4 regions of the Pseudoduganella sp. GW821-FHT11H04 genome follow, and region 2 is predicted to be linked to each of the others. Evidence: predicted binding sites of a transcription regulator. Region 2 holds the regulator's gene; each other region holds the start of a gene.
The links. Region 2 encodes sigma-54, which starts transcription at its own class of promoters, with help from an activator protein. Its sites were predicted from a motif close to TGGCANGNAANCTGCTTT; they were not measured.

Region 1: a site for sigma-54 is predicted at 999-1,016, ahead of pqqA (pyrroloquinoline quinone precursor peptide PqqA). Genes of this name have one in related genera too.
Region 3: a site for sigma-54 is predicted at 1,333-1,350, ahead of AC1RTP_RS03120 (PEP-CTERM sorting domain-containing protein). Genes of this name have one in related genera too.
Region 4: a site for sigma-54 is predicted at 1,137-1,154, ahead of AC1RTP_RS26495 (TldD/PmbA family protein). Genes of this name have one in related genera too.

The regions. Positions count from the first base shown of each region.
Region 1 covers NZ_JBXARE010000018.1:58,493-60,691, forward strand. Annotated here, with positions in the region: gene pqqB (pyrroloquinoline quinone biosynthesis protein PqqB) at 1-828, opposite strand, end outside; gene pqqA (pyrroloquinoline quinone precursor peptide PqqA) at 867-941, opposite strand; gene AC1RTP_RS25760 (DNA internalization-related competence protein ComEC/Rec2) at 1,086-2,199, opposite strand, start outside.
Region 2 covers NZ_JBXARE010000010.1:88,999-91,197, forward strand. Annotated here, with positions in the region: gene hpf (ribosome hibernation-promoting factor, HPF/YfiA family) at 1-170, opposite strand, end outside; gene AC1RTP_RS20570 (RNA polymerase factor sigma-54) at 243-1,739, opposite strand; gene lptB (LPS export ABC transporter ATP-binding protein) at 1,749-2,199, opposite strand, start outside.
Region 3 covers NZ_JBXARE010000001.1:619,834-622,032, forward strand. Annotated here, with positions in the region: gene AC1RTP_RS03115 (S46 family peptidase) at 1-614, shown strand, start outside; gene AC1RTP_RS03120 (PEP-CTERM sorting domain-containing protein) at 678-1,238, opposite strand; gene AC1RTP_RS03125 (alpha/beta hydrolase family protein) at 1,474-2,199, opposite strand, start outside.
Region 4 covers NZ_JBXARE010000020.1:40,795-42,993, reverse strand. Annotated here, with positions in the region: gene AC1RTP_RS26505 (substrate-binding periplasmic protein) at 1-156, opposite strand, end outside; gene AC1RTP_RS26500 (class I SAM-dependent methyltransferase) at 157-945, opposite strand; gene AC1RTP_RS26495 (TldD/PmbA family protein) at 1,207-2,199, shown strand, end outside.

The DNA.
Region 1 (2,199 bases), on a different contig from region 2:
GTTGTTGATGTGGATGAGGATTTTGCGGCTGGCCGGCATGCCGTCCAGGACCTCGATCATGCCACCGGGACCATGCTGTGGCAGGTGCCCCATGGCGGCAGCTGGCTTGTTGGAAAAGCCGAGCGTAATCATTTCATCCTCGGTCCAGAAAGTACCATCGACCAGCAGGCAGTCGGCTTCGCGCATGGCGGCCGCTGTCATTGGGGCGATGGCGCCGAGGCCGGGTGCGTAGAAGAGCTTTCCGCCGCTGGCAAAGTCCTCCACAAGCAGCCCTATATTGTCTCCCGGGACCGGCGCTTCGCGATGCGGCGAATAGGGAGGCGCCTTGCTGTCGAGCGGGATGGCCGTGAAGCGCAAGCCCTCCAGTTTCGGGACCGTGAAGGCGGTGCGATCCCCGTGCTGCACCGGCAACTCATGCCATTCGACGCCGCAGTAATGCCCCAGCACACGTGCCAGGGGAAAACCGGCCTGCAAGTCCTCCCAGACAGGCGCGCTGCAATACAGCGGGATCGCCGGCCCCTCGCGCAGCATCATCAATCCGGTGACGTGATCGACCTGGGCGTCCATCAAGAGCACGGCCGCGATTCCGGTATCCCGCACGGAGCGCGCCGGCTGCAGCGCAGGCGTGGCGCGAACCTGGGCCAGGATGTCGGGCGAGGCGTTCACCAGAAGCCAATCGGTGCCGTTTGCCGAGATCGCGATGGAGGACTGTGTCCGCGGGCGGCTACGCACCAGCCCATGACGAAAACCGTCGCAGTTGCGGCAGTTGCAATTCCACTGTGGGTAGCCGCCGCCTGCTGCCGAGCCGAGTACGATGATTTTCATGATGCAGGTTGGCCACCGCAAGCTGCGGCGGCCATTTCCGTTTAACGGTTGAAGATGTACAGCGTGATTTCAAAGCCGAAGCGGAAATCGATGAACTCTGGGTTACTCCATTGCATGACAGTCTCCTTGATGTAAGTTTGTTGGCGAAAGTCCGAAGGACATTCACCCTTTACATCGCAAACTCCATGCCATGCCTTGAATGCCACCGGTGCTCCGTAATGGAACAACAGCGCTGTTGCAAGTGTCCCTTTTTGGTGTGCTCAGCGGCCGTACCAATAGCGGGCATGCTGCTGGCGAAAGGCGCCTAATACGGGTTCGGCGCCGATCTCCATCGTGACGGCTCCGGCGTCATCTGTCCGCCAGATACCGGCGCCCATATCAACGTAACGCCCAAGAACATCGGCTCGCGGATGGTGGTAGCGGTTGCGGTAGCCCAGCTGGAAAACCGCGTGGCGCGGTTCGACGGCGGCCAGGAAGGCCGGGGTGGACGAGGTGCCGCTGCCGTGGTGCGGGACAAGGAGAATCGAGGCGCGCAGCTTTTCAGGCACCGCCGCCACCAGTGCCGCTTCCTGCGGCGCTTCAATGTCGGCCGCGAGCAGGATGCCTGCGGATTTTGTGGTGATCTTCAGTGTGCACCCGCGCGCGTTCGGTTTCAGGGCCGGGTCGTCGTAACTGGCTGCCGTCGGCTGCAGCATCTCGAATCGGACGCCGTCCCAATCCCAGGCTTGCCCAGCCACGCAATGCATGTGCTTCGGCGCGGCCTTCGAAATCGGGTGGCCGTCAGGCAGCGACGACAGCATCCACCCGGTGCGGATCTCACGCAGGATTGCCAGCGCGCCACCGGAGTGATCGGTGTCGCTATGGGTCACGATGATCCCGTCCAATGAATTGATGCCGCGCGCGCGCAAGTAAGGCAGGATAACGCGGTTGCCGCCATTGGTTTCGGGACTATAGGCGGGGCCGGTGTCGTACAGCAGGCGGTGATTGTGCGTTTCCAGCAGCACTGCCATGCCCTGGCCCACGTCGAAAGCGATTGCCCTGAGCACGCCGGGCGGAGGACGATCCGGCTGTGCCGCCAGAAGGGGCAGCCAACAGGCCAGGCCGAGCCAGCGCAAGGGCCATCCGCGCGGGGCGAGCGCCCATGCGGTTCCTGCCAGCGCGAAAACGAACAATGGCCAGCTTGGGGCCGGCGCGGACCAGACAGCGATCGGCTGGGCGGAGAGCCATTGCAACCAGTCCAGCAAGACGGCAAGCAGCCAATGCGCAGCCTGCAGGACCGGCGCCGCCAATGGCGCAGGCAACACACTTCCCACGAGGGCTAGCGGCGCCACCAGCAAGCTGACAACCGGAATCGCGACGGCGTTCGCCAGGGGG
Region 2 (2,199 bases):
ATTTCCGCTTTCTGACGTTTCTCTTTCTCGGTGAGGTTATCTACAGTCAGGATGACAGCAATATCGATTACTTGATCGAAATGGCGCTTGACTCGTTCCAGCTTGCTCTGCACGTACTCGCGAATGGCCGGGGTCACTTCGACATGATGTCCACTGATGGTGAGATTCATACACACTCCTAAAGATGATGTCGCTCTCGAGTTCGTGTACGCCGAAACGCACAGAGGAACCCATGCACTGCACTACAAAGATTTGCGGAGGCTTACCGGAGGGATTTTCAACGCTTCTCGATATTTGGCAACAGTCCGTCGCGCAATCACCATGCCTTGTTCTCCCAGCATGTCCGCAATCTTACTGTCGGATAAAGGATTTTTCGGGTCTTCTGCTCCTGTCAGTTGCACGATCAGTGCCCGTATCGCAGTCGATGAAGCTTCACCCCCAGCTTCGGTCGCGACGTGGCTACCAAAGAAATATTTCAACTCAAACATGCCATGCGGGGTGAGCATATATTTTTGAGTTGTTACGCGAGAAATAGTGCTCTCGTGTAGTCCCAGTGTATCAGCAATTTCACGCAACACAAGGGGCCTCATGGCGACCGCGCCATGGCTGAAAAAATTCTTTTGTCTTTCTACTATCGCTTCCGCGACGCGCAGGATGGTGTCGAAGCGCTGGCGCATATTCTTGATCAGCCACTTAGCTTCCTGCAGCTGGCCGTTCATCTGCGACTCGCTTTTGCCCTGCTTGAGCAGGTTGGCGTACAGCGCGTTCACACGCAGGCGCGGCACCACGTCGTTATTCAGCATGACCAGCCAGCCGCCGCGGCCCTTCTTCACGATCACGTCGGGCACGACGTAATCGGAATCGCCCGATGCGAACTCGGCGCCCGGGTGCGGGTTGCACTGGCGGATGACGCACTGCGCTTCGCGCAAATCTTCGTCGTCGCAGTCGAGGGCTTTTTTCAGTTTGGTGAACTCGCGCTGGGCGAACCATGCCAGGTGCTTCTCGACGATGACCAGCGCCATGCGGCGCGTCACCATCGGCACGCCTGGCATGCGCTTGATCTGCAGCGCCAGGCATTCGGAAGCATTGCGTGCGGCCACGCCGGCCGGGTCAAAGCTTTGCAACAGCACCAGGCTGCAGCGAAGGTCATCCAGTTCGATTTCCAGCTCGGGCGGCAGACGCTCGTGGATTTCTTCCAGCGGCTCTTCCAGGTAGCCATTGTCGTCCAGCGCGTCGATGATCATTTCCATCAGGGCGCGGTCGCGCGGCTCCTGTACGGTCACTCGCATCTGTTCCAGCAAGTGTTCGCGCAAGGTGCAGCCGGAAGCTTCCAGCTGCGGGCGGCTGTCTTCGTCGTCGGCAGATTTGCTGCCGGAGCTGGAACTCCAGTCCGTGTCGTCGCTGCCGTTGCCGCCCTCGCCTTCGCCGCCTTCATAGGCGTCGCCTTCGGAGGCTGCGGCCGGGGCTTCGCCACACTCGCCCGGCGCACTTTCCTGCGCTGGCGTGGCGGGGCCTTCGGTGCCATTGCCGCTACCCTGGCTGATGGCGCCATCGGCCAGCAGCCGCACAGAGTGGTCGAGCGGATCGTCAAGACGCTCCAGCATCGGATTGTCGCCGAGCAGCTGTTCCAACTCCTGGTGCAGCTCCAGCGTGGACAGCTGCAGCAGGCGGATGGATTGTTGCAGCTGCGGCGTCAGCGCCAGGTGTTGCGAGGTTCGCAGTTGCAGTGTTTGTTTCATGGCCTTCGCTTACATGCGGAAGTGTTCGCCGAGATAAACGCGGCGTACGGATTCATTGGCAATGATGTCGTCCGGGCGGCCCGAAGCCAGCACGGCGCCCTGGTTGATGATGTAGGCGCGGTCGCAAATGCCGAGGGTCTCCCGTACATTATGGTCGGTGATCAGAACGCCGATGTTGCGCTCCTTCAGGAAACGCACGATTCGTTGGATTTCGATCACGGCGATCGGGTCGACGCCGGCGAACGGTTCGTCCAGCAGCACGAAGCGCGGATTGGTAGCCAGTGCGCGCGCGATCTCCACGCGGCGGCGCTCACCACCGGATAGCGACAGGGCCTGGTTCTCGCGCAGCTTCTCGATCTGCAAGTCCGCCAGCAGGGCTTCCAGGCGCTGGTCGATTTCGGCTTTGCTAAGCGCCTTGCCGTCGACCTTTTGGATCTCCAGCACGGCGCGGATATTCTCT
Region 3 (2,199 bases), on a different contig from region 2:
CGTTCATCAAGCTGGCGGTGCGCATGCACGGCGTGGCCATGTCGCTGGAAGAGCGCCGCAAGGAAGTGGACGGCAACATGGAAAAGATCATCCCGCAGTATATGGGCGCGGTGATCGCCTGGAAGAAGTCGCAAGGCAAGCCGGTCTACCCGGACGCCAACTCCACCCTGCGCGTGACCTACGGCACCGTGTCGTCCTACTCGCCGAAAGATGGCGTGAGCAAGGGCCCGTTCACGACCGTGGAAGGCATCGTCGAGAAATACACCGGCAAGGATCCGTTCGAGGCGCCGAAAGCGCTGTTGGATGCGGTCAAGGCCAAGCGTTATGGCCAGTTCAAGGATCCGGTGCTGGGCACCGTGCCTGTGGACTTCCTGTCCTCCGCCGATACCACCGGCGGCAACTCCGGTTCCGCCATCGTCAACAAGCGCGGCGAGCTGATTGGCCTGAACTTCGATTCGACTTACGAGTCCATTACCAAGGACTGGTACTTCGACCGCGACATCACGCGCGCCATCCACCTGGACGTGCGCTACATGCTGTGGGTGATGAAGGAGGTTGACCATGCGGACAACCTGCTGAAGGAAATGACGATCAAATATCCGAAGCAGCAGTAAAGCAGTAACAAGCAGTACCGCTCGTGAGGCCGTTCAGTCAACGCTGGACGGCCTCACTGCTTTTTACTTCTGGCTCTTGCGGCGGCGTGCGCTGGCCAGGCCCAGCATGCCGAGTCCGAACAGGGCTAAGCTGGCTGGCTCCGGAACACCGGCGGAGGAGGTTGGAATGTTCACCATGCCACGCCAGTTGGCCTCGCTGGAGTTCCAGTCGGCCCAATCCACCGAGTTCATGCCCGTGATGCTGTAGGCATAGTCGCCGGCAGCAAGGCCGGTAAAGGTCACGCCCTGCCAGCGGGTCTCGCCGCAGCAAGTCGCATTGGTCGGGGCATCAAAGTCGCCTTGTGTGCCGCTGACCGTGTCGGCATAGAAGTAATTCGAGCCCGCCACCAGGCCGGTTGGCAGCGAATCGGAAACCATATCAAAGGCTTTGGTGACGCCGTTCAAAGTCAACGAACCTTCATTCGGCGCGTCGGTGTGATAGCTGCCAAGCCAGATCGTGACGCTGCCAGGAGCGCCGGCGTTAATGCTGCCCAGTGCGATGGTGTGCGCCTGAGAGCAGTTTGCAGCGATGACCAGTGATGCACCCAGCAACGACGCGATAACTTTTTTGTTCTTCAAAATCATAACAGGCTCCCTGTATGGATTATTGTGGAACTACTCGTTTGCCAGCCTGTAGGCCGGCATTCCTTGGCCGTTAAAAGCATTGCCAGCTTGGTCAGGAGCAAAAAGCGCGCCAATTGAAGGACGTGGGGAATTACAGAGGGAAGCCCCTATATTGAGAGGTTCCAATCGTCATGAAAGTGTAAATATTGTCGACGGTACCATAAGTAAAAAACGGGGCTCGCTGAGCCCCGTTTCCTTATTTCGCGCCGATGTGACGCTTCAGGAAATCTTCGATTTTCTGGTAGGCGGCAGTTCTGTTTTCAGTATCGTAGAAACCATGGCCTTCGTAGTCGATGTACATCCACTCAGGCGTTTTGCCGGCTTCTTTCAGCGCGTCGCGCATGCGGTAAGCGTGTTCCTTCGGACAGATGTTGTCCTTGCCGCCGTGGATCAACAGGACCGGTGCTTTGATGCGGGCGGCCTGGGCGGAAGGTGAGAAGCGTTCCAGTTCCGCCATGTCGTCGCCGATGTATTTCCTGTGCCAGTTGGTGCTAGTGCGCGAGGTGCGGACGTTATCCTCTTTGTAGATATAGGCCAGGTCATACACACCCGAGTAGCCGATGACGCACTTGAACATGTCGGGTTCCGTTGCCGCCAGCATCAGAGAGGCATAGCCGCCAAAGCTGATGCCGTAGCTGCAAACGCGCTGGCCGTCGATCTCGCCCTGCTTGCTGGCCCATTTCACGCCGTCGATCAAGTCGTCCATGATCTTGCCGCCCCACTGGCGGTGGCCGGACGACTGGAAAGCGTCGCCGCGTCCGCCCGAACCGCGGAAATTTACCTGCAGCACGGCATAGCCGCGGCTGGCCAGGAATTGGGCATCTGAATCGAAGTACCAGGAGTCGGATGGGCCGTGCGGCCCGCCATGCGGCAGGAGCACCATCGGCAGTTTTTCGTTGGGCGCGTGTTTCGGCACGGTCAG
Region 4 (2,199 bases), on a different contig from region 2:
GGTGACCTGCACTTCCGAGCCCGGCGTGGCAGCGGGCAGGATAAAGCGCATCAAGGGAGCATTGGCCGCCGCATTGGGCGGGTCCGCGGCCCAGGCCAGGGTGGATGCTGCCGCCAGCACTAGTCCGGCGGCAGCGCGTTGCAGCGATTTAAGCACTTATTGCGGCTTGACGAACTTCAGGGTCATGCGGTCGCTCTCGCCGATGGCGGCGTATTTGGCGCGGTCCTTGTCCTTGTTGGTGTAGGTAGGCGGCAGCGCCCATACGCCGTTTTCGTGGCTGGCGTCGTCCTTGGAATTGGCATTGACTTCAGACTTTGCCACCAGCTTGAAGCCGGCCTGCTCGGCCATCTTGATCACATAAGCTTCATGCACATAGCCGGAGCTCGCTTCGGCGTCCTGCTTCATGGAAGTTGGCAGGCGGTGTTCTTCCACGCCGAAGATGCCGCCTGGTTTCAGGCTGTCGTAGATGTTGGCCATCATCTTCTTCATGCCATCGTCGCCGATGCCGATCCAGTTATGGACGTTGCGGAAGGTGAGCACCATGTCGGCGCTGCCCTTAGGCGCGTAGTTGTACACGCCTTTGCCCGGCATGAAGGTGCCATACACCACCTTGTCGCGGCCCGGATCCTTGGCCAGGAATTTCTGGAAGCCCTCGGCGGAGTTGGTGGTGCCGGCGGCGATCAGCTTGCCCTGGTCGCGCAGGTAAGGCGCCAGGATTTCGGTGTACCAGCCGCCGCCCGGCGACAGTTCGACCACGGTCATATTCGGCTTGATGCCGAAGAAGGTCAGGGTTTCGTAAGGGTGGCGGAATTGGTCGCGCTTGACGTTATCCGCGTTGCGGGCCGGGCTGGCGATAGCTGCCTTCAAGGCAGGATCGGCCAGGGCGGCGCCGGAAAAACTGGTGAAGCCAAGGGCCAGCAGGCCGGCCAGGACATACTGTTTCATTCAGAAGTCTCCTATTTTTCGTTAGGCGGGCGACACGGGGGATCCGGTTGCCCGGGAGCTTGATGATCGTGCAAGCTGGCCGCCCGGTCAAGTGTCCGCGCGGACGCTGTGCGGACACTGATCGGACACTAAAAGTTTGTGTTTCGGCGTTTGGGTGCGCCCCACGCACCCAAACTACAAGCTTTACACAATGGCATAAAAATTGCGTACGATTTGTCTCCTGCAAGCTGTCTTAGGTATAACGATAACCCTGGAGAGACTATGGAACGACGTGCATTCCTCAACATGAGCGGCGGTGCAATGGCTGCCATGATGATGCCTTTTGGCCGCGCCATTGCGGCCGACGAGCTGATTAAGCCCGTGGAAGTGAAGTTCAAGAAGATGCTGGCAGATACCGCGATGACCGCGGCCACCCAGGCCGGCGCCAGCTACTGCGACGTACGCATTGGCCGCTACCTGAACCAGTTCATCACCACCCGTGACCTGAACATCGAAAACGTCACCAACACCGAATCCGCAGGCGTGGGCGTGCGCGTGATCGCCAACGGCGCTTACGGCTTTGCCGCCACCAGCGATATGTCGCCGGACGGCGTGGCCGGTGCGGCGCGCCAGGCGGTCGCCATCGCCAAGGCCAATTCCAAGCTGCAGGCACTGGGCGTGGCCCTGGCGCCAACGCCGGGCGTGGGTGAAGTCTCCTGGGCTACCCCGATCAAGAAGGATTGGCGCACGGTGCCGATCAAGGAGAAGGCCGACCTGCTGATCACGGCCAACAAGGGCGCGCTGGACTCGGGCGCTTCCTTCATCCAGTCCTTGCTGTTCCAGGTCAACCAGCAGAAGTATTTTGCTTCCACCGACGGCTCCTACATCGACCAGGACCTGCACCGCCTGTGGGTGCCGTTCTTCGCGACCGCAGTCGACAAGACCACCGGCAAATTCCGCAGCCGCTCGGACCTGGGCACCCCGGTCGGCATGGGCTACGAATACCTGGATGGCCGCAAGGAAGACAAGATCAAGGCTGCGGGCGGCGTGGCCACCCTGTACAGCCGTTCCTACGACCTGATTGAAGACGCCAAGGCCGCTGGCCGCCAGGCAAAGGAAAAGCTGACCGCGAAATCGGTCGAACCGGGCAAGTACGACCTGGTGCTGTCGCCGGAGCATATGTGGCTGACCATCCACGAATCCGTCGGCCACCCGACCGAGCTCGATCGCGTGCTGGGCTACGAGGCAAACTTCGCCGGCACTTCCTTCGCTACC